Regions from separate parts of the Ruegeria sp. BB5 genome, predicted to be linked through region 2. Evidence: riboswitches for the same ligand, from Rfam matches in the RefSeq annotation. Region 2 holds a riboswitch; each other region holds the start of a gene.

Region 1 (6,788 bases), on a different contig from region 2:
GTCCGAGTGATTTATCTTGGACCTATTCGGGCGTTGCCGAGCATTTTGAATATGGAGGCCTCAATTGGGCCATAGTTACAAGTTTTTAATCGCGAAAAGTTTGTGGAGAAAGAACAATAATGCACTCTCGAAATTCATTTATGGCCGCCCTAATTGCGTTACTGGTTTGTGCCGTTCCTGGGATTGCTGAAAGCAATGGTGGATCGGGTTTACGGGCAACGCCCAGCGGTATTCCATGGTATGTGTCCGATCGCACCTCAAACTATCCGGGTGCGGAAGCAGCCATGCGTATCGCGTCGTCAAAATGGCGCGCGCCTTGGGCAATGAAAATCAAATCGGGCAAAGTCAGTGGAAAATTCCGATTGGTTACGGTGAATGGCTCGACATATGTGGTGCTGGCCAAGATGAGAGGACCCTTCACGCTGAATTTTGAAGCAATTAAGGATGCCAGAATGGACTTATTGCGCAAAGCCGTAGCTCAGTCCGGATGCACAACGCAGGGCCGCACACTCGCAAAATACACCCCGCAAAAAGACATTGAGAAACTTGCAGCTCAGGTTCAATGCAATTTTCAATGAGTGAAGGTTTGAATTAGCGACATGGTACCGTCTTGAGTTTTGGGCGCGAAGTATGTGATTGCTTAAAGACTGGCGTTACAACTCCTTCCGCGCCCTCAATGCCGCCGTAATCGTCCCGTCATCTAGATAATCCAGCTCTCCGCCAATCGGCACGCCTTGCGCCAGCGAGGTCAGGCGGACCTGTCCTTCCAACTGATCGGCAATATAATGCGCGGTAGTCTGACCGTCGACGGTGGCGTTCAGGGCGAGGATGATCTCGGTGATCCCTTCGGCTGTCACGCGGTCCTTGAGGCGAGGAATGCGAAGTTCGTCCGGGCCGACCCCGTCCAGCGCCGACAATGTGCCGCCCAGAACGTGATAGCGGCCTTTGAAGACCCCGGCGCGTTCCATTGCCCACAGGTCGGCCACGTCTTCGACCACGCATAGCTCTCCGGTCGCGCGGTCCTCGCTGTCGCAGATGTCACAGATATCGGTGGTGCCGACGTTGCCGCAGTTCAGGCATTCGCGGGCGGTGATGGCAACCTGCTGCATGGCGTCCGACAGGGGTGTCAGCAGCAGGGCGCGCTTGCGGATCAGATGCAACACCGCGCGGCGGGCCGAGCGGGGGCCGAGGCCCGGCAGCTTGGCCATCAGATCAATCAGGTTGTCGATATCGCTGTTCGAACTCACCGAGGGTGCTCCTGCAAAGGGGCCGGGCAGGGGCGCCCGGCCGATGATCCGTCAGGAGGGGGTATCAGAACGGCAGCTTGATGTCTGCGGGCAGGCCCATGCTTTCGGTCAGCTTCGCCATTTCGGCCTGTGCGCGTTCAGTCGCTTTGGTTTGTGCGTCCTTGATGGCGGCCAGGATCAGGTCCTCGACCACTTCCTTGTCGTCGCCGTTAAAGATCGATGGGTCGATGTCCAGACCTTTCAGCTCACCTTTTGCGGTGGCGGTGGCCTTCACCAGTCCTGCACCGGATTCGCCAACGACCATCATGTTGTTCAGCTCTTCCTGCATGTCGGTCATCTTGGCCTGCAAGTCCTGCGCGGATTTCATCATCTTGGCCATGTCGCCCAGACCGCCGAGTCCTTTGAGCATCGGTATTCTCCTGTGTATCGCTTTGTCGCCTAAATACGGGCGGTACCCGTGTGGCACAAGGGGGTGGGGTTGCTCCCGCCCGTCGTCAAGGTCTTTGAAAGACCTTTCCTCCCGTTGGGCCCGTGGCGGGTGCGGGAGGATTTCGGGGGTGTGTGTTGAAGTGGCTCAGTCTTCCTCGAACGGGTCCCATTCGTCTTCGACCTCGGGCAGGGCTTCGGTTTCGACCTTGGCTGCGCGTTGCTCTGGCGTTTCGATGCTTTTGATCCGCGCCTTCGGGAACTGGGCCAGAACCGCCTGCACCAGCGGGTGTTCGCGGGCTTCTGCCTTCAATGCTTCCTCAGCCGCGTTTTCCTTTTCATAGATCGTCTCGCCACCGCCTTCGTTGACGACAGTGACGGCCCAGCGGTTACCGGTCCATCGCTGCAGGGCGGTTCCCAGACGTTGCGCCAACTGGGCCGAGGCACGCTGGGTCGGTTGGAATTCGATACGCCCGGGTTGATAGGCTGCAAGCCGCAAAGACCGCTTGACCTCATCCAGAAGCACGCCGTCCCGGTTTGCGCGGATCAGTTCGACCACATGATCGAAGGTCGGATAACGTGCCAGGGCGGCTTGTACATCCTGCGCCAACGCCGCGCTGGGAGCGCCGCTGCCCCCACCATGGGCGGGAGCTGAATAAGAAGATGACACCGGCACTTGCGTCTGAACCGCGGCATGCGATGGCGCCGGTATCCCGCCACCGGGTCCGCCATTTGGCGGTGGGGGCGTGTCTTGCAGACGTTTGATCAACTCTTCCGGGCTGGGCAGGTCTGCCACATGGGTCAGCCGGATCACTGCCATTTCAGCTGCCATCATGGCATTTGGGGCCGCCGAGACCTCTTCGAGCGCTTTAAGCAACATCTGCCACATCCGGGTCAGGACGCGCATCGGCAGGGCCTCGGCCATTTGTTGACCACGCGCGCGCTCGTCCGGCGAAACGGTGGGATCATTGGCTGCGTCTGGCGTGATTTTAACCACAGAGACCCAATGGGTGATCTCGGCCAGATCGCGTAGCACGGCCAGCGGATCGGCTCCTTCGGCATATTGCCCACCCAACTCGGTCAGTGCGCCTGCAGCGTCCCCGCGCAGGATCATGTCCATCAGGTCCAGTACCCGACCGCGATCAGCCAGGCCCAGCATCGCGCGGACCTGATCGGCGCTGGTTTCACCAGCACCGTGCGAGATCGCCTGATCCAGCAGCGAGGTCGCGTCCCGCGCCGAACCCTCGGCTGCACGGGTGATCAGCGCCAGCGCGTCATCCGCGATCTGAGCGTTTTCCGCCGCCGCAATCTTGCCGAGCAGGCTGATCATGTCCTCGGGTTCGATCCGACGCAGGTCGAACCGTTGGCAGCGCGACAGAACCGTCACTGGCACTTTACGAATCTCGGTGGTGGCGAAGATGAACTTCACATGCTCGGGCGGTTCTTCAAGCGTCTTGAGCAGCGCGTTGAACGCGCTGGTCGACAGCATGTGGACCTCGTCGATGATATAGATTTTGTAGCGCGCACTGGCGGCGCGATAGCGGACGCTGTCGATGATCTCGCGAATATCGTTCACACCGGTGCGGCTGGCGGCGTCCATCTCCATCACATCGACGTGGCGGCCTTCCATAATGGCCACGCAATGCTCGCATTGGCCGCAGGGTTCCGTGGTCGGCTTACCCTCGCCATCGGGGCCGATGCAGTTCATGCCCTTGGCGATGATCCGGGCCGTGGTGGTTTTGCCGGTACCGCGAATGCCGGTCATGATGAAGGCCTGCGCGATGCGGTCGGCCTCGAACGCGTTTTTCAGCGTGCGCACCATGGCATCCTGACCGACGAGATCGGCAAAAGTTTCCGGGCGGTATTTGCGGGCAAGAACCTGATAGGCGGGGCTGGGCGTGTCGTTCATATCTGCTCTGTCGGATTCGGGTTCCGATGCAGCGTAGAGACCCCCGCCGCCCGCGTCCACAGCAGGCTTGGGTGAATTTCGGTTTGCAGCACAATTTGCACGCCTTAGAAGCGAGTATCAGGGAGGGTCCGTAGTGAGCCAGTTCGCACTTCATTCAGTTCAGATTGGAAACGGCACCGTTGCCTTGTCGCCCCTTCCGGGGCGCGGTGGCGGGTATACGCGGGACTTGGGAATGATCCGCGACTGGCAGCCGGATCTTGTGATCTCGATGACCACCGAGGTCGAAATACTGCAAGAGGGCGCAAGTGGGCTTGGCGAAGACCTGCACGCACTCAATATCGCATGGGTGCATCTGCCGGTTGCGGATTTCGGTACGCCGCCTCCTGAGGTTGACGCGGCGTGGGGCAGTGTCAGCCCTGCGGCGACTGATATCCTGTCCTGCGGGGGGCGGGTGCTGGTGCATTGCCGGGGCGGCTGTGGCCGGTCCGGGATGATCGTGCTGCGCCTTATGGTCGAGCATGGCGAAGACCCCGAGACAGCGTTGGCCCGTTTGCGGGCGGTGCGGTCCTGCGCCGTCGAGACCGACGGCCAGATGGAATGGGCAGCCCTTGGGCGGACGCGCGGCTAGATCAGAGCGCCACCTGCCGCTCTGCCTGTGCCACCGGGTTGGGCGGGATCGCTGTGACCTCAAGCATGGCGCAGGGGGGGGTGGTTAGCATGCCTGCGGGGCGCATGGTCACATCCGGGCCGAACATCATATCTGCGTAAGCATCCAGCGACTCGAGGGGCGCATCCTCGCTTGTTCCACAAAAGACCCGGATCAGGTCTTTTTGAGCGCGAAACCGTGCGCTGCATCCTTGCGTGCAATAGGCCAGCTCAGTGCTGCCGTCGAACTCAAAATCAAACGTCGTCGCAGGAACGGCCGCGTCCATCGCCTGCACGATCGCGCGCGCCATCTGTGCCAGCGCCGGACAGGTTTTTCCGGTGCGTTGGCAAACGGTTGCGGAATACTGGTTCGTCTTTGTCTTCCAGATCATATTGCGCCCTCCGCGCGTGGAACGGGGGCATGGATCAGGTGTGACAGCGTGCTGACGACCTGCCCGGACACCCCGCCCGAGTTTCGGTTTCTTGTTCGATGGCAGGTCTCCTGACTTGCGGGTCGTTGCGTTGCCGACCTTCCCAGCCTTGCGGCCAGTGGTGTTTCGGCATTGCTCACCGCTTACAGTTGCGGGGGCAGTCGCGGCCTTGGTTCGTTCCGGTATTCCGGGCAGAACCGCACCGTGTTCCCTTTTCATCCCGCCCCGGGGACCGGGGACGAGAACCATCACCCAATCGCTAGCGGGTAGGGGTGACCTGAGTCAAGCCGCCTTTTGGTGGGGCAAAGTGGACGCGTGGTCATGCGGAAACAGGATTGACTTAGGGTGGCAAAAGATGCCGTTTGGGGTGGTGAACTAATCGGTTCAGATTGAGGGCGCCATGCTGGATACCGCACAAGCTGTTTTAACCGAGGATTTTCAGTTTCCTTCTGGTTCGACCCAACTGTCGGCTCGGCTGTACCTGCCGGTGGCCGAACCTGGGATCGCAGTGGTGATCCACAGCGCCACCGGAGTGCCGCGCGACTATTATCAGCACTTCGCACGCTGGTTGGCTGCGGAACATGGCATTGCCTGTCTGACCTATGATTACAGCGATTTCGGTCATTCGCAGAGCAGGCCATTGAAGTCAGCTCAGGCCACGATGGCGGATTGGGCGCTGATCGACATGCCTGCGGCTCGGGCCGAGATGCGCAGGCGATACCCCGACGCGCAGCACTGGAGCATCGGCCATTCCGTCGGCGGTATGCTGGGGCCGATTCAGCCCGATATTGATCAGATCGACCGCATGATCTGCGTCTGCGCCGGGCCGGTGACTGTGTCGGACCATCCCTGGCCTTATCGGGCGTTGGCTTTGCTGTTTTGGTACGGACACGCGCCCCTGGCCGTAAAAGCGCTGGGTTACCTGCCGGGCAAGGCACTGGGATTCGGATCGAACCTGCCTGCCAGTGTCTATTGGCAGTGGCGCCGCTGGTGTACTGCGCCGCGCAACTACCTGCCCGAAATCGGCGTGTCCTTGCCCGAGGCCCGCTGGGCACAGTCAGACACACCAGTGGATCTGTTCAGCTTTGAGGATGACGATCTGGTGCCAAAGAACGCGGTCTGGCGGCTGGCTGATCTGTACGGGCCCAACGCACGCCGCCATTTGTTGTCTCCGGCCGAGTTCGGACTGTCCGAGGTTGGCCATATCGGTGCCTTTGCCCGGCGCAATTCGGCTGTCTGGCCACGGTTGATTGCCTAGGCCTGTTCGCAACAATTCAATGTCGGGAGTTTAAGTGAGAGGTTGGACATCGACCCAAGCGGGGCTCGTTGTGGCTGCTTCCTTCCGGACCTGACCAGGTTGGCGAGGCGCTCGCCCGCGCCAACCTCTCGGGGTCTGATATAGGCAACGGGCGCAGGAAACACAACCCGTCAGAGCGTCAAACGGATCAGCAAAAAGCCCTCATCGTCTTCTCCGACGACGTGGGGGTCATATTCTTCAAGCTCGGCAATGTGAGTTTGTGCCTTCGGACCGGTTCTTAATAGCGCAGTCGCGCCCTGCATCGAGGCAAAGCCAAAAGGATAGGACGCATATTGCAAGGGATCTTGCGGCAGTGCGCCGGACAGATAGTCCTGCAAGACGCGCTGAACAGGCAGGTTCGGCAGCGCGATGGGCTCGGCCTGATCAACAAAGGGAAAGTGACCCCCGCCATTGGCACGGTAATTGTTCAGTGCGACGACGAACCGTTGATCGGCGGCCATCGGTTGGCCGTCAAAGCGAATGTTGCGAATGCGCCGGTTGACGGGGTCGATCAAGTGACCGCCAGCGTCGAACCGAGCCGGTTGAGAGAGATCAAATTGATAAGTAAGCCCCTGTATAATATCAAAATTATGCCCCGCCCTGTTGATGTCGACCAATGTGGTCTGATGTCCCGGCGTAATCTGGTTGAACACGCCTGCAGACATCTCAAGCCAGTCGCTGATCTGCTCTCCGGTGACAACTACCGCCTGCAGCTCATTGGGAAACGCATACATGTCGTTGACATGGCGCAGGCATATCTGGCCGGGCGGGACGTCGGTGAAAAACCGGGGGCCGGCACGCCCCCCGAACTTTGAAGGCGCGGTCGCGGACAG
Region 2 (6,788 bases):
CGAATGGACTGCCATGCCCGGCCAATCGACCTTTTCGCTGGCCGCTGCGCGATTGGGCTGGCCGCTAGAGACCACGCTGACCTTTGGCCTGCACGCGGCCCCGCTGACCCGGTTGCGTCCTGATCTGGCACCCGGAGTACGCGCTATCCTTCTGTTGCGGGACGGCAAGGCAGTGGCAGAACTGGCGACCTACCTAACCGAAACTGGATTTCCTGACACCCGCCTGCATGTGATGGAGGCTCTGGGCGGCCCTCGAGAACGGGCGCGCAGTGTATCGCTGACCGAAGCGCTGCTGGGCGGATTCGACCACCCGGTCTGCGTTGGGCTTGAGGTTGCAGGCGAAGGCCGCGCCTTTCCAAAAGCGTCGGGCAAGCCGGACGAAATATTTGAAACCGATGGCCAAATCACCAAGCGCCCCGTGCGGGCGTTAACTCTGTCGGCACTGGCGCCGCAGCGGGGCGAACACCTTTGGGATATCGGCGGCGGCACGGGTTCGATCAGCATCGAATGGCTGATGTGTGACCCGACCCTGACGGCCACAACCATCGAACCCCGCGCAGATCGCGCCGAGCGCATTCGGCGCAACGCTGATACGCTGGGCCAGGACCGATTAAATGTTGTGCACGGCACTGCTCCGGGCTCACTGGGTGGTCTGACCTTGCCGGACGTGGTTTTCATCGGCGGTGGTCTCAGCACCGAACTGATGGAATGGCTGCAAGCCGCCCTACCCAAAGGCACAAGGCTGGTCGCCAACGCGGTGACGTTGGAAAGCGAAGCTTTGCTCGCGCAGTGGCAAGATAAGCTGGGCGGCGAGCTGTTGCGGATCGAACTGGCGCAAGCCTCGGCACTTGGCCCCCGGCGCGGCTGGAAGTCCGCTTATCCGGTGGTGCAGTGGAGCGTCACCCTATGATCGTCGCGGGATTGGGATTTTCATCTACGGCCACGTTGGACAGCCTGCGCGCGGCCTTTGACCGGGCCAGCGACGGGCAGCGCGTGGATGCGCTGGCCACGGTGGCGGACAAAGACGGACATCCTGCGTTGATCGAATTCGCCTCGGCCATCGCACTGCCCTTGCATTTCGTCGCCCCTGCCGATCTGGCCGGGCAGCGCACGCTCACCTGCTCGGACCGCAGCCGCGCCACGTATGGCACCGGCAGCGTGGCCGAAGCATCCGCCCTTGCCGCTGCCGGATCCGGCGCGCGGCTGACCTCACCCAGACAAATCTCAGACGACCGGCTGGCCACCTGCGCCATAGCCATCGGAGGACAAACATGACTGTTCATTTCATTGGCGCCGGACCGGGCGCTGCCGACCTGCTGACCCTGCGCGGACGTGATATCATCGCGTCTTGCCCGGTATGCCTTTACGCCGGGTCGCTGGTGCCCGAGGAAATCCTTGGTCACTGTCCCGAGGACGCAAAGATCGTAAACACCGCGTCGATGGATCTGGATCAGATCATGGCCGAGATCGAGACCGCACATCAGGCTGGTCAGGATGTGGCGCGCCTGCATTCCGGCGACCTGTCGGTCTGGTCAGCGATGGGTGAACAAATCAGACGGCTGAAAGAGATGGGCATCCCGGTCAGCGTGACGCCGGGCGTGCCGTCCTTTGCTGCTGCGGCGGCTTCACTGGGAACCGAGCTGACCCTGCCTGGACTGGCACAATCCGTGGTGCTGACCCGGACGCCGGGCCGTGCATCCTCGATGCCCGAAGGTGAGACGCTGGAGAATTTTGCCCGCACCGGTGCGACTTTGGCCATTCACCTGTCGATCGGCAATCTGGACAAGGTGATTGCCGATCTGACCCCCGCCTATGGCGCGGACTGCCCGGTGGCCGTGGTGTATCGTGCCAGTTGGCCGGATGAGAGGATCATCCGCGCCACGCTGGACACCTTGAAAGAGGCGCTGGATGAAAGCATCTCGCGCACCGCACTGATCATGGTGGGCCCGGCGCTGGCAGGCGAAGGGTTCGATGAAAGCTGCCTGTATTCAAAGGATTACGACCGCCGCTATCGTCCGCAAAGTGCCGATAGCCCGTGGTCAAGCTGGAGCCACGGTGATGACTAACCCCCCGGGTCTTCTGATTTCGGCCCCATCGTCGGGTACTGGTAAAACAACGGTCATGCTGGGCCTGTTGCGGGCCTTGGCCGAGGATGGGATGACCGTGCAACCGTTCAAAAGCGGCCCGGACTATATCGACCCTGCCTTTCATAAGGCTGCTGCCGGGCGCTCCTCGTTCAATTTGGACAGTTGGGCTATGGGTGACCCCTTACTGAGTGCGATTTCGGCGCAGGCTGAGGGTGCGGATATCGTGGTCGCCGAGGGATCAATGGGGCTGTTTGACGGCGTGGCCAAGCCGGGCGAGCTGGGGCACGGGTCCAGCGCCGAAACCGCCCAGCGCATGGGCTGGCCTGTGGTGCTGGTGCTGGATGTGGGCGGTCAGGCGCAATCAGCGGCGGCAACTGCACTGGGGTTTCGGATGTACAACCCCGATCTGCCCTTTGCCGGTGTGATCCTGAACCGTTGCGCAAGCCCCCGGCACGAGCGTCTGACGCGTCTGGGTATGGAGCGCGCCGGTCTGCCGGTTCTGGGCGTTTTGCCCCGGCGCGGTGATCTGACCCTGCCGGAACGCCATCTGGGCCTGATACAGGCGGTCGAGCATCCTGATCTGGAAAGCGCAATTGTCGGCTATGCCGCGTTTCTGCGCGAACATGTGGATCTTGAGGCGATTAAGGTGGCGGCCTCCTCAGGCCCCAATGGGCCATCGTCAGCCGCGCTGCCGCGCCCTCCGGCGCAACGGATTGCGCTGGCCCGCGATGCCGCGTTTTCCTTTACCTATCCGCATTTGCTGGAAGGCTGGCGCGCGGCGGGTGCAGAAATTCTGCCGTTTTCACCTCTGGCGAACGAGGCACCTGCTGCCGATGCCGATCTGGTCTGGCTGCCCGGTGGCTATCCGGAATTGCATGCAGGCACACTGGCTGCCGCCGACACGTTCCAGACCGGACTGCGCAAACACGCTGAATCCAAACCCGTGCATGGGGAATGCGGTGGATACATGGCGCTGGGACAGGCCTTAATCGACAAAGACGGCGAGCGACATCAGATGGCAGGCCTGCTGGGGCTGGTGACCTCGTATGAAAAGCGCAAGTTCAATCTGGGGTATCGGCGCGCAGAATTGCTGGCCCCGATGCCCGGTTTTGCAGCCGACACGGCTCTGCGGGGGCATGAATTCCATTATTCTTCGATCGTAGAACAGCCGGACGCACCGCTGGCGCGGGTGTTTGATGCTGAAGGTGCTGAAGGGCCGCAAACAGGTTCGGTGCGCGGGAACGTCACCGGTACGTTCTTTCACCTGATCGCCGAGGCCTCGGCATGAGCGGTTTCGTATCCTTCATAGGTTCCGGCCCCGGCGATCCTGAGCTTTTGACCCTGAAGGCGGTCGACCGGATGCAAAAAGCAGATGCGGTGCTGTTTGATGACCTCAGCAGCGGCCCGATCCTAAGTCATGCGCATGACGATGCAGATCTGGTGGGCGTGGGCAAACGGGCCGGGCGACCCTCACCCAAGCAGGATCACGTGAGCCGCCTGTTGGTGGATTACGCCAAGACCGGTGCTCGCGTAGTGCGATTGAAATCCGGTGATGGCGGGCTGTTTGGCCGGCTGGAGGAAGAACTGGTTGCCCTGCGTGCGGCCGGGATCGAATACGAAATCATCCCTGGTATCCCTTCGGCGGTTGCGGCGGCGGCAGCAGCAGGAATACCCCTGACACGACGCCTGACTGCGCGGCGGGTGCAATTTGTCACTGGCCACGATGTCAGTGGCAAACTGCCCGAAGATCTGAACCTGCCCGCGCTGGCCGATCCGGATGCAACGACTGTGGTGTTCATGGGCAAACGGACCTTTCCCCTGTTGGTAAATGCACTGCATGAGCATGGCCTGCCGCTGGAAACACCAGCCCTGATAGCCGAATCCGTATCGACTCCCGACCAGAGCCTGCACCGTGCAACAATTGGCGCGCTGTCGCAAAAGCTGGAGGCCGAGATCGGCACAGCCCCGGCGCTGATCCTGTATGGCCCGTTGGCAGAGTTCGACGATGTTTGAATTGTCTCTGATCGGAATTGGCACTGGCAACCCGGATCACGTGACCTTGCAAGGAGCAAATGCCATCCGCGATGCAGACCTGATCCTGATCCCGCACAAGGGTGAGAACAAGGCTGATCTGGCCGGGTTGCGCGAAGAGATCATTGCAGCTGTGACTGGCACTCCGACGCAGATCGCCTATTTCAACATTCCCAAGCGCCGGGCTGATAATGGCTATCTACGTGGGGTCGACGAATGGCATGATGCCATTGCCCTGCGCTGGCACGAGGCGATTGCTGCCCATCCAGATGCGCGACAAGTGGCGCTGCTGATCTGGGGCGACCCGTCGCTTTATGACAGCTCGCTGCGAATCGCGTCGCGGCTGGACCCTCAGCCCTCGACACGGGTGATCCCTGGCATCACCGCGCTGCAGGCATTGACGGCCGCCCACGCCATTCCGATCAATGATCTGGGCGCGCCTTTTGTTGTGACCACCGGACGGCGGATCAGGGATGAAGGCTGGCCGGCAAATGCCTCGAAAGTAGCGGTAATGCTGGATGGCGAGTGTTCGTTTCAATCCCTGGACATGGCCGATTATGACATCTGGTGGGGTGCCTATGTCGGCATGAAAGAGGAAATCCTGATCAAAGGCGCTTTGACCGATGTGGCGCAGGAGATTCTGGACACCCGCGCCAAGGCACGTGCCGATCATGGCTGGATCATGGATATCTATTTGCTGAAAAAGCGCGTGATCTGACCTAAAAGGTCGCAAATGACGATTGCACCAGCGGCACCATAGAGGCTAAATGAACGCGTCTGGTCCTGCCGGAGACATCCGGATGCTAAGAGGGAATGTGGTGCGACTGCCATGGCAGCCAAATCCACAGCCGCCCCCGCGACTGTAAGCGGAGAGCCCCTGTTCAACCAGCCACTCCTGTTCTCAGGGGGAAGGCGAACAGAGGCATCGACCCGCAAGCCAGGAGACCTGCCAGGCGACAATTGAAACACCGGCCGTCGGGTGCGGCGGCAAAGGAGATTAAAAGATGGCAACACAAACGCAAACAGCATCCGCCTCGCGCGCCGGTATCCTTCCGGTCATGTTCGCGGTGGTTCTGGGTCTGGGTATCATCACCCTGACCGGTCACGTACAGGCCGCGGCGCTGCATGACGCAGCACACGACGTGCGCCACGCGACCGGCTTCCCCTGCCACTAAGACCATGTTCAGTCGTATACTGACCAGCGCGTTGTTCGCTGGTGCTGCAGCGGGGCTGATAGCCGCCTTGCTGCAGTTGGTCTTTGTGCAACCTGTTTTGCTGCACGCAGAGCTGTACGAATCCGGTGAGCTGGTGCATTTCGGAGCCGAAGCCGTTTCGGCGCATCCCGAATTGCCGGGCATGTTCTCGGAACTGACCCGTGACGCGCTGAGCGTCATCTTCACCATGCTGACCTATACCGGTTACGCGCTGCTGATGGTTGCCCTGATGTCCGTGGCCGAAGGCCAGGGCCACACGATTGATGGCCGTACCGGCGTGCTTTGGGGTCTGGCTGGGTTCATCGCCTTTCATCTGGCGCCTGGCTTTACCCTGGCACCAGAGGTGCCTGGTGTAGCGGCGGCTGACGTCTATGCCCGACAGGTCTGGTGGTTTGCCACGGTTGGTGCTGCGCTTGTTGCGCTGTGGTTGATTGCGTTTGGCGGCAACCTGATCAGCTATGTGATCGCAGCAGCCCTGTTGCTGGCACCCCATCTGATCGGAGCGCCCGAACCGGATGTGTTCACCGGCCCCGTCCCGACCGAGATCGGCGCTCTGTTCGCCGCTCGCGCCTTTGGCATCGGTCTGGTGGCCTGGGTTCTGGTCGGTGCCTTTGCCGGGTATTTCTGGCAAAGCGAAGGCAAACGCGTCGAAGCAGCGGCCTGATCCTCTCATATAATTACGCGCCGGGTTCTGCCCGGCGCGTTTCTTTTTGCCCTAAAGGAAAGAAAAATGGCACGCTCACTTGCCCTTTTTGCAATCGGCCTTGTGTTCGGTGGTGGTGCTGGTTTTGTGCTGGCGGCCGCCAATGGCGTCACGTTTGACGGCCACGATCATGGCGATCCGTCCCATCACGGCGGCGCGCATGCCGAAGCGATGGCCCATGACCATTCGACCACGGTAAACCTGCCCGCAGGGGCGGACGCGCCCAGCGTTGCAATCGCGCTGACCCAGGACCCGATGGCCGGGTGGAACCTGCACGTCATGCCGCAGAATTTCCGGTTTGCCCCGGAAAACGCGTCAACAGCCGACGTAGACGGCGAAGGCCACGCGCATGTTTACGTCAATGGCGAGAAACTAGCCCGGCTCTACGGCAACTGGATACACATCCCCGACCTTCCGAAGGGAGAGGTCGAGGTTTCGGTTTCGCTGAACGCAAACAGCCACAGCGCACTGACGGTCGACAACGTACCGGTCAGCGCTGCCGTGACCGTTCAGGTCGATTAAAGCGCCGGTATCCGCGCGCGCAAACACATCCGAAGTCGCCCGCAGGGTCGGGCGTCTTCGATCCAACCTGCGGGACTGTCCAAATAGGCTTTGCAGGTCGCGACGATGTCTTCGGCATCGGTAACGATATCGACCCCCGAAAACACGTAAGACGCCCGTCCTGCGGCCTGCAATGCCAATGCGGTCGGCTCAGCGCAGCCACTGAAACAGGCGTGATCCGAGATGACGACC
Region 3 (6,788 bases), on a different contig from region 2:
TTTTCACGGCTTCGGTCTGTGACATCACTGGATGTTCCTGTAGAAACTTGAACGTGTCCGCAGCGCCATTGCCTGTCTGATAATCAAGCAGCACAAGGAATTCCGGGTTTGCGGCGGCGACCGCCTCCCACGAGGTTCGACCCCAGCTTGTTTCCATGTCGTGGGTCACGTTTTCACCACCCGCGGCAGCAATCATAGCATCGGGGATGGCGAACTTACCTGCGGTGAATGGCGCGTCCGCCGGGCCGTCCAGCAAGAAAACGCGGGGTTTCGCCAGGTCGGCAGTCTGCGCTTCGATCACTGAGAGTTCGTCTTTCCAGCCCGTGACCAGCGCCTCGGCCTTGTCTTCAACGTGCATGACCTGACCCAGGCGCAGGACGTCATTGAACAGCAGGTCCATGCTGGCTTCGGGGCGATCCTTGTCCAGATGCACACAGCTTTCGGTCAGGATCATGGTCTTGATACCAAAGGGCTCCAGCGTATCCGGGGTCACATCTCCGCCCGGCTTCATGCCGTAATACCAGCCAGCAAAGAACAGGTCGGGTTCCACGGCAACAAGGTTTTCGACCGTTGGGTATTTCGGTGCCAGTTCGGGGATGTCGCCGCGCAGGGTGTCGAATTCCGGGCTGGTTTTGTACCAGCCGGTGATGCCGGTCAGACCGACGATCTTGTTCTGCAGGCCCAACGCGAAGGCCATATCGGTCATGTTCATGTCATGCACAACCAGACGCTCGGGCTGGGCTTCGAACACCAGCGGCGCTCCGCAGTTGTCGACGGTGACCTCGTGGGCGGACGCGCCGCCTGCCATGGCTGTGACCAGCGCCACGGACCAGATGTGTTTCATTGGGGAATGTTCCTTGGTTTAGGTTGAGATTGTGGATTTTCGGATATCCAGCGCTGGAATCACGCGGCCTTCGTGGTGAAAACACAGGTATTCAACGCCAAAAGTATCGCGGACCCGCTGGGGGGTCAGCACTTCGGCCACGGGGCCAAATCCCGTCAGCCGCGTTGATTTCATCAGGGCCACGTGGGTGGCGAATTCCGGGATCATGACAAGATCATGGACAATCATCACAACCGTGATGCCGAGTTCGGCGATCAGAGACAGCATCCGACCCTTGGCATCTGGATCGAGATGGTTGGTTGGCTCATCCAGGAACAACAACGATGGGTTCTGTGCCAGTGCCCGGGCGATATGCGCGCGTTGACGTTCGCCCCCGGACAGTACCGCCATGCGCTTGTCTGCCAGCGCGCCAAGGTCGGTCAGCTCAAGGATTCTGTTAAGTTCTCTGGCATGTTCATCCGCCGAACGGTCGGCCCAGATCGGAATCTGGCCCATGGCAACATAGTCCCGCAACAACAGCCTGCCATCCGGTTGTTCTTGCTGGCCCACAACAGCGATCATGCGGGCGCGTTCCATTGCGGGCATATTTTTCAGGCTGCGTTCCTTGACCAATACATTGCCCAATACAATCTCAGCCGCCCCGCACAGAAGGTTCAAAAGCGTGGTTTTTCCCGCCCCATTTGGACCGGCAATTGCCAGTATCGCGCCCTCGGCCAATTCAAACGAGACACCTTGCAGAAGAACGTCACCATTGAGCGCATAGTATTCGAGATCACGCGCAACCAGAAAAGATGAGGTCGTCATGATGGCTCCCCCAATTGAATCCGAGGCAAACGAGAAAGGGTTTTTGTAAATAGTGGTTGCGGCCGGTCCGTCGCGTTGGTCCAACCGTCTGCGACGTTGCGGTACTGATGTGCGAATTCCGCCAGCGCGTCGAAATCTTCGGCAGTTTCAATATCGCCGAACAGGTAGTGTGCTTTGCCGACAGCCTGAAATCCGACGGCTGTTGGTCGCGCGCAGCCCGCCATGCAGGTAACGGTGCGCACTGCGAACCCGGTTGGCAACCTGCCGGTCAACGCATTGCGCATGACATCAACAGGCAATGCGCCGGTACAGGTCGAGCAGATCAGAAGGAAATGGTCAGGTGTTTCCGGCATAGTCCGCTCCGCTTAAAGCCAAGCGCGGACAGAAGGTGCCGATCATGTACACACGTTTCAGACGTGCCATCAAAGCCTCCTTCCAGGACGCCCCGCCCCGGGTTGGTTGAACATGTGATGGCAGGTCTCCTGACTTGCGGGTCGATGCTTGGCCATCCTTCCCGGCCCAATGACCAGTGGATTTTGGCGTCGCTCACCGCTTACAGTTGCGGGGGCAGTCACGGATTTGGCGCCAAAGTGGCGAACCGCACCGTATTCCCTTTTCATCCCTTGGGCGTACCATCGGGAACCATCTGGCCCTTGCTTGTCTTAGACTGGGGGCCATGTCAATCACGATTTGAAACAACAACTTTTCGATCGGAACTCAAACGCTCAGGGTTTCGAAGTCTGCCGCATGCGTTTTCGCTGTAAGTGCGACACCCAGTGCCGCATGGGTCGCGACAGCATACTGTGTTAGAGGTGGCATTTTTTCCTTCATGTTTGAGAATTTAATTTGAAAACAGTCGATTGCCGGTCACGCGCGAGCGTTCGGGCTTCGGCCTGGCTGAGTGACACGAGCGTTTCTTCTGATGAAAGCCCCTTGGCCCGCGATTTTGACCAGATGCGGCGCGCGGATACCGGTGACCATGGCAATGCCGCTTCTGACAACCACTGTCGCAACGGGGCTGGAAGGCCGTCAAACACATCCATCGGATCGGTTGATCGATGCTTGCGGCGCAAGCTGCATTGCCCGAGGTTACGTCTCATGCTTCGGTTTCCGGATTTTCCACTGGGTCCAAAACCAAGACGAGACGGGATTCACTGGTACCTTCGATTGGAGGCGAGCGATGCACCATCCCTGACGATGGTCGCTCGGGCCAGAGTGTTCCCCGTAGCAGGATCGGAGCGCCGGTCTGAACGGTAAACACAAGCGCGGGATCGTTTCCATCAGTCGAGGTGCCGTATTGTGTTCCAGTGCCACGATAGGTGCAGACCAACCGGGCGGTGACAGCATCGGTATGAAATTTACGGCAAGCATTGGTGGTGACAACATCCAGCCGCAGCCGCAGGAAGTTGGCGTTCATCAGCTCGCAGAACATGTCGGCCAGAGAAGTGATATCATCCTGAAGCCACGCTCTTTCAGTCCCGTTAGGCATACCGGAGATATCGCAGAGTTGCCCCACGGTCGTCTTAACGGCGCTTGGTGGAAGAATGACTCGCCCACTTGGCAAAGACTTGGGATCAAGTTGGTCAAGCCAGCTTTGCATATCCGGCGGGGTTCGCCGGCGCCAAATCAAAGCGGCACAGTTTGGCTGTGCAAAAGTGCGGAGTGCCGCCGGATCATCTGCGAAGCTCACACCGGTGACGTTGTCTTTCACGGGCTTTCTAACGAAGTTCATGCTGCATCCTCTGCCCGGCGCCAAATCGGGAAGGGGTCCGGCAGTTCCGGCAAATTGTCGGGCCCTGCCGCCGAAACTGCTGGAATAAGGCAATTGTCCAATCGTGCCTTCAAACTTTGCCAGTCGATCCCGGCACCGATGAAAACGATCTCTTGACGGCGGTCGCCCCACGGCTCTTGCCAGTGGGCCTGCATATAGGCGCGGGCGCTGTCATGTGCGGGGCGTCGCTCTTCGGGAACTGATGCCCACCAGGTGCCGAGTGGTTTGACGCTGGACAATGCGCCGGCGAGTGAAAATTCAGCCACCCAGTCGGGGCGTGTCGAAACCCAAAAGTGGCCTTTGGCCCGGATCACCCCTGGCAGATCACCGTTGAGAACGTCCAAAATGCGTTCGGGAACGAACGGAAGTCGCGCCCGGTAAACGTATGACGCAACCCCGTATTCCTCAGTCTCAGGCACGTGGTCGGCAAAGCCGTACAGTTCCTTTGCCCACATCGGGTGTTCATAGGCTTGCACGAAGTCAAACAAGCCGGTGTCCAGGATCTTTTCTGCGGCAACTTCCGAATGGTTGGTCTCGATGATCTCGGCATCTGCATTCAGACTGCGGATGATCTTGCGGGCCGCATCAACTTTTTCTGACCCCGCATCATCAACCTTGTTCAGGATCACCACATCAGAGAATTCTATTTGATCCGTAAGCAAGTGGACCAGAGTTCGCTCGTCTTCTTCTCCCATCGTTTCGCCTCGGTCTCGTAGGAAATCGTGGGACGAGAAATCGTTCAGCAAGTTCACCGCATCGACAACCGTTACCATGGTGTCGAGCCGCGCCACGTCCGACAAGCTGTCGCCCGCTTCATCCCGGAAATCGAAAGTTGCTGCCACAGGCAATGGTTCGGAAATGCCTGTGGATTCAATAAGCAGGTAGTCAAAACGTCCTTCCGCAGCGAGGCGCCGGACTTCCTCCAAAAGATCGTCCCGAAGGGTACAACAGATGCAGCCATTCGACATTTCTACCAGAGTTTCATCCGTCCGGCTGAGTTCGGTATCGGCCCGTACCAGATCGGCGTCGATATTCACCTCGGACATATCGTTGACGATGACCGCGACCCGACGCCCTTCGCGGTTGTTCAGGACTCGGTTCAAAAGGGTGGTCTTGCCCGCCCCTAAGAAGCCGGAAAGGACGGTGACAGGAAGTCGGGTATCTGACATGGGTTGCTCCGAATGGTGCCTTGAGAATCACGTAACTTACGCAGTTACTAGACGAATGCAACAGTTATTGTTACGTGTGATATCTGCTTGGAGAAGAACGACAAATGAAGCGCAATAGCCGCCTATCCCTCGCCCTGCACACGCTCGGCCACATGGCCGGAGATCCGAATCGTAAGCGTACATCTGCGGATATCGCCGAGCATTCAGGGACGAACCCGGTGGTGGTACGCCGCGTCTTGGGACGGCTTCGTGACGCGGGTCTGTTAACTTCGGAAAAAGGCCACGCAGGAGGGTGGAGTCTGGCACGCGAACCAGACAGCATAACCCTGGCGGATGTGTATCTTGCGTTGGACGAAAGTCTGATCGCCTCTGGCAGAGAAGACCATGCCCCCAAATGTTCAGTGGAACATGCGTTGCACCGTCGCGTTTCGAGTATCATGAAGGAGATCGAGCAAAGCCTAGTCGACCGTCTCGGCGAGACAACCATCTCCGAAGTCAGAGGCAAGTAATACCTGATCAAGTATCGCGGCAAGTTTCTCTTCATTCTCACCACATCGTTTGACGCTATGGGTGCAACATTCCTGTTGTTTAAGGGGCGCACCAACTGGGGTGGGGATACGTCCCTTGGTAAGGCTCAGCTTTAACTTCGGGCTTGTTGGATCTGCCTCATGACCATAAGACGGGTGGACCGCGTTTCTCACAGCCCACCGGGAACATGTTGCAAAGCCCTAGGAGTACACAATGAAATCAATATTGACGGCTGCGTCGATGACCTTGCTTTTCACAACCGCGCTGTACGCCGAGGAAAAGGTCTATGTTTACAATTGGGCTGACTATATCGACGAGTCTCTGCTGCAGAAATTCACCACCGAAACGGGGGTCGAAGTCGTCTACGATAACTTCGATTCCAATGACTTGCTTGAAACCAAAATGCTTGCAGGCAAGTCTGGTTATGACGTTGTGTTTCCCTCGGGCACGTTTTTGCAACGTCAGATAGAAGCCGGTGTCTTCCAACCGCTGGACAAAGCCCAACTGCCCAACTCGGTTAACCTGTGGGATGCTATCGAACAACGAACCGCGACCTTCGATCCGGAGAATAGCTACTCAGTTAACTATATGTGGGGTTCAACGGGCATTGCTGTGAATGTCGAAAAAGTTCGCGAGGCGCTTGGTGGCGATATCCCACTGGATTCGATGGAGCTGCTGTTTAACCCGGAGTACGTGTCCAAGCTGTCCGATTGTGGCGTGAATTTTCTGGATGCTCCTTCCGAGCTTATCCCCGCTGCCCTGACCTATATCGGAGAGGATCCGAATACGCGCGATCTCGATGTTATCGCCAAAGCTGAACCGGTTCTTAACGCGGTTCGTCCTTACGTCAGGAAATTCAATTCGACAGGCTATATCTCGGACCTTGCGACCGGTGAAGTGTGCGTTTCAATGGCCTGGTCAGGTGATGGCCTGCAAGCCCGAAGCCGGGCCGCCGAATCCGGAAACGGGATTGTAATTGAGTATAGCGCTTTCCGAGAAGGTTCGGGCATGTGGTTCGACCAGATCGCGATCCCTGCGGATGCCCCTCATCCGGAACTGGCCCATAAGTTCATTAACTTCCTGATGGAGCCAGAAAACGCGGCCGCAATTTCAAACTATGTTTGGTATGCAAACGGAAACCTTGCGTCGCAAGAGTTTCTGAACGAAGCGATTTTGAATGACCCGGGCCTCTATCCGTCTGAAGAAGGGATGAAGAACCTCTATATGAAGATGCCTTGGGACGCTGAGATGCAGCGTTTCGTGACGCGAATGTGGACGCGGGTTAAATCTGGCGTGTAGGTCGCCTTTTGACGCTAACCTATTCGTCTAAAAAGCACAAAACGACTGATACGTGCAAAATGTTGGGGCTGGGAAAAGCTTACCTTGCCCCAATGCACTTTGCAGAAGGCCCCAGCCGGTGTCGTAGGTCGCAGTCTGTGCTTTTTTCACATTTGACCCCGGCTGACGACGCAATAAGACTTAGCTTCAAAGCGGAAACCAAGGGTTTGAAAAGGGATCGCGACCAAACAGCTAATTTGGGGCAGGAAAAGTCAGATGACGCCGAATGATGGCAGCGCGAGTACGTTAGAAAAAATCCTGTGCGCAATTGCCGTGGGTTTGGATCGGCAAGCAGAGACTTCGCCTGAATACCCAAATTCAAACCTCTCCAGCC

What was found. A riboswitch is a leader RNA that binds a small molecule or an ion and turns the genes downstream of it on or off. The one in region 2 is predicted to bind cobalamin.
Region 1: another riboswitch for cobalamin. It lies ahead of ACR0DL_RS18290 (hypothetical protein); the one in region 2 lies ahead of ACR0DL_RS07720 (CbtB domain-containing protein).
Region 3: another riboswitch for cobalamin. It lies ahead of ACR0DL_RS17555 (DUF1636 family protein); the one in region 2 lies ahead of ACR0DL_RS07720 (CbtB domain-containing protein).

What each region holds. Positions count from the first base shown of each region.
Region 1 covers NZ_JBQFUX010000010.1:49,997-56,784, reverse strand. Annotated here, with positions in the region: gene ACR0DL_RS18315 (hypothetical protein) at 141-578, shown strand; gene recR (recombination mediator RecR) at 654-1,247, opposite strand; gene ACR0DL_RS18305 (YbaB/EbfC family nucleoid-associated protein) at 1,312-1,656, opposite strand; gene ACR0DL_RS18300 (DNA polymerase III subunit gamma/tau) at 1,822-3,582, opposite strand; gene ACR0DL_RS18295 (protein-tyrosine phosphatase family protein) at 3,716-4,210, shown strand; gene ACR0DL_RS18290 (hypothetical protein) at 4,212-4,619, opposite strand; cobalamin riboswitch at 4,703-4,923, opposite strand; gene ACR0DL_RS18285 (alpha/beta hydrolase family protein) at 5,059-5,916, shown strand; RNA gene ffs (signal recognition particle sRNA small type) at 5,949-6,047, opposite strand; gene ACR0DL_RS18275 (bifunctional 2',3'-cyclic-nucleotide 2'-phosphodiesterase/3'-nucleotidase) at 6,087-6,788, opposite strand, start outside.
Region 2 covers NZ_JBQFUX010000001.1:1,542,753-1,549,540, forward strand. Annotated here, with positions in the region: gene cbiE (precorrin-6y C5,15-methyltransferase (decarboxylating) subunit CbiE) at 1-910, shown strand, start outside; gene ACR0DL_RS07695 (cobalamin biosynthesis protein) at 907-1,275, shown strand; gene cobM (precorrin-4 C(11)-methyltransferase) at 1,272-2,066, shown strand; gene ACR0DL_RS07705 (cobyrinic acid a,c-diamide synthase CobB) at 2,059-3,375, shown strand; gene cobA (uroporphyrinogen-III C-methyltransferase) at 3,372-4,100, shown strand; gene cobF (precorrin-6A synthase (deacetylating)) at 4,093-4,836, shown strand; cobalamin riboswitch at 4,880-5,086, shown strand; gene ACR0DL_RS07720 (CbtB domain-containing protein) at 5,123-5,293, shown strand; gene ACR0DL_RS07725 (CbtA family protein) at 5,298-5,996, shown strand; gene ACR0DL_RS07730 (hypothetical protein) at 6,063-6,557, shown strand; gene ACR0DL_RS07735 (DUF1636 family protein) at 6,554-6,788, opposite strand, start outside.
Region 3 covers NZ_JBQFUX010000009.1:64,754-71,541, reverse strand. Annotated here, with positions in the region: gene ACR0DL_RS17565 (ABC transporter substrate-binding protein) at 1-844, opposite strand, end outside; gene ACR0DL_RS17560 (ABC transporter ATP-binding protein) at 863-1,648, opposite strand; gene ACR0DL_RS17555 (DUF1636 family protein) at 1,645-2,001, opposite strand; cobalamin riboswitch at 2,104-2,310, opposite strand; gene ACR0DL_RS17550 (DUF6525 family protein) at 2,476-2,748, opposite strand; gene ACR0DL_RS17545 (DUF1826 domain-containing protein) at 2,745-3,380, opposite strand; gene ACR0DL_RS17540 (GTP-binding protein) at 3,377-4,588, opposite strand; gene ACR0DL_RS17535 (RrF2 family transcriptional regulator) at 4,693-5,097, shown strand; gene ACR0DL_RS17530 (polyamine ABC transporter substrate-binding protein) at 5,330-6,415, shown strand.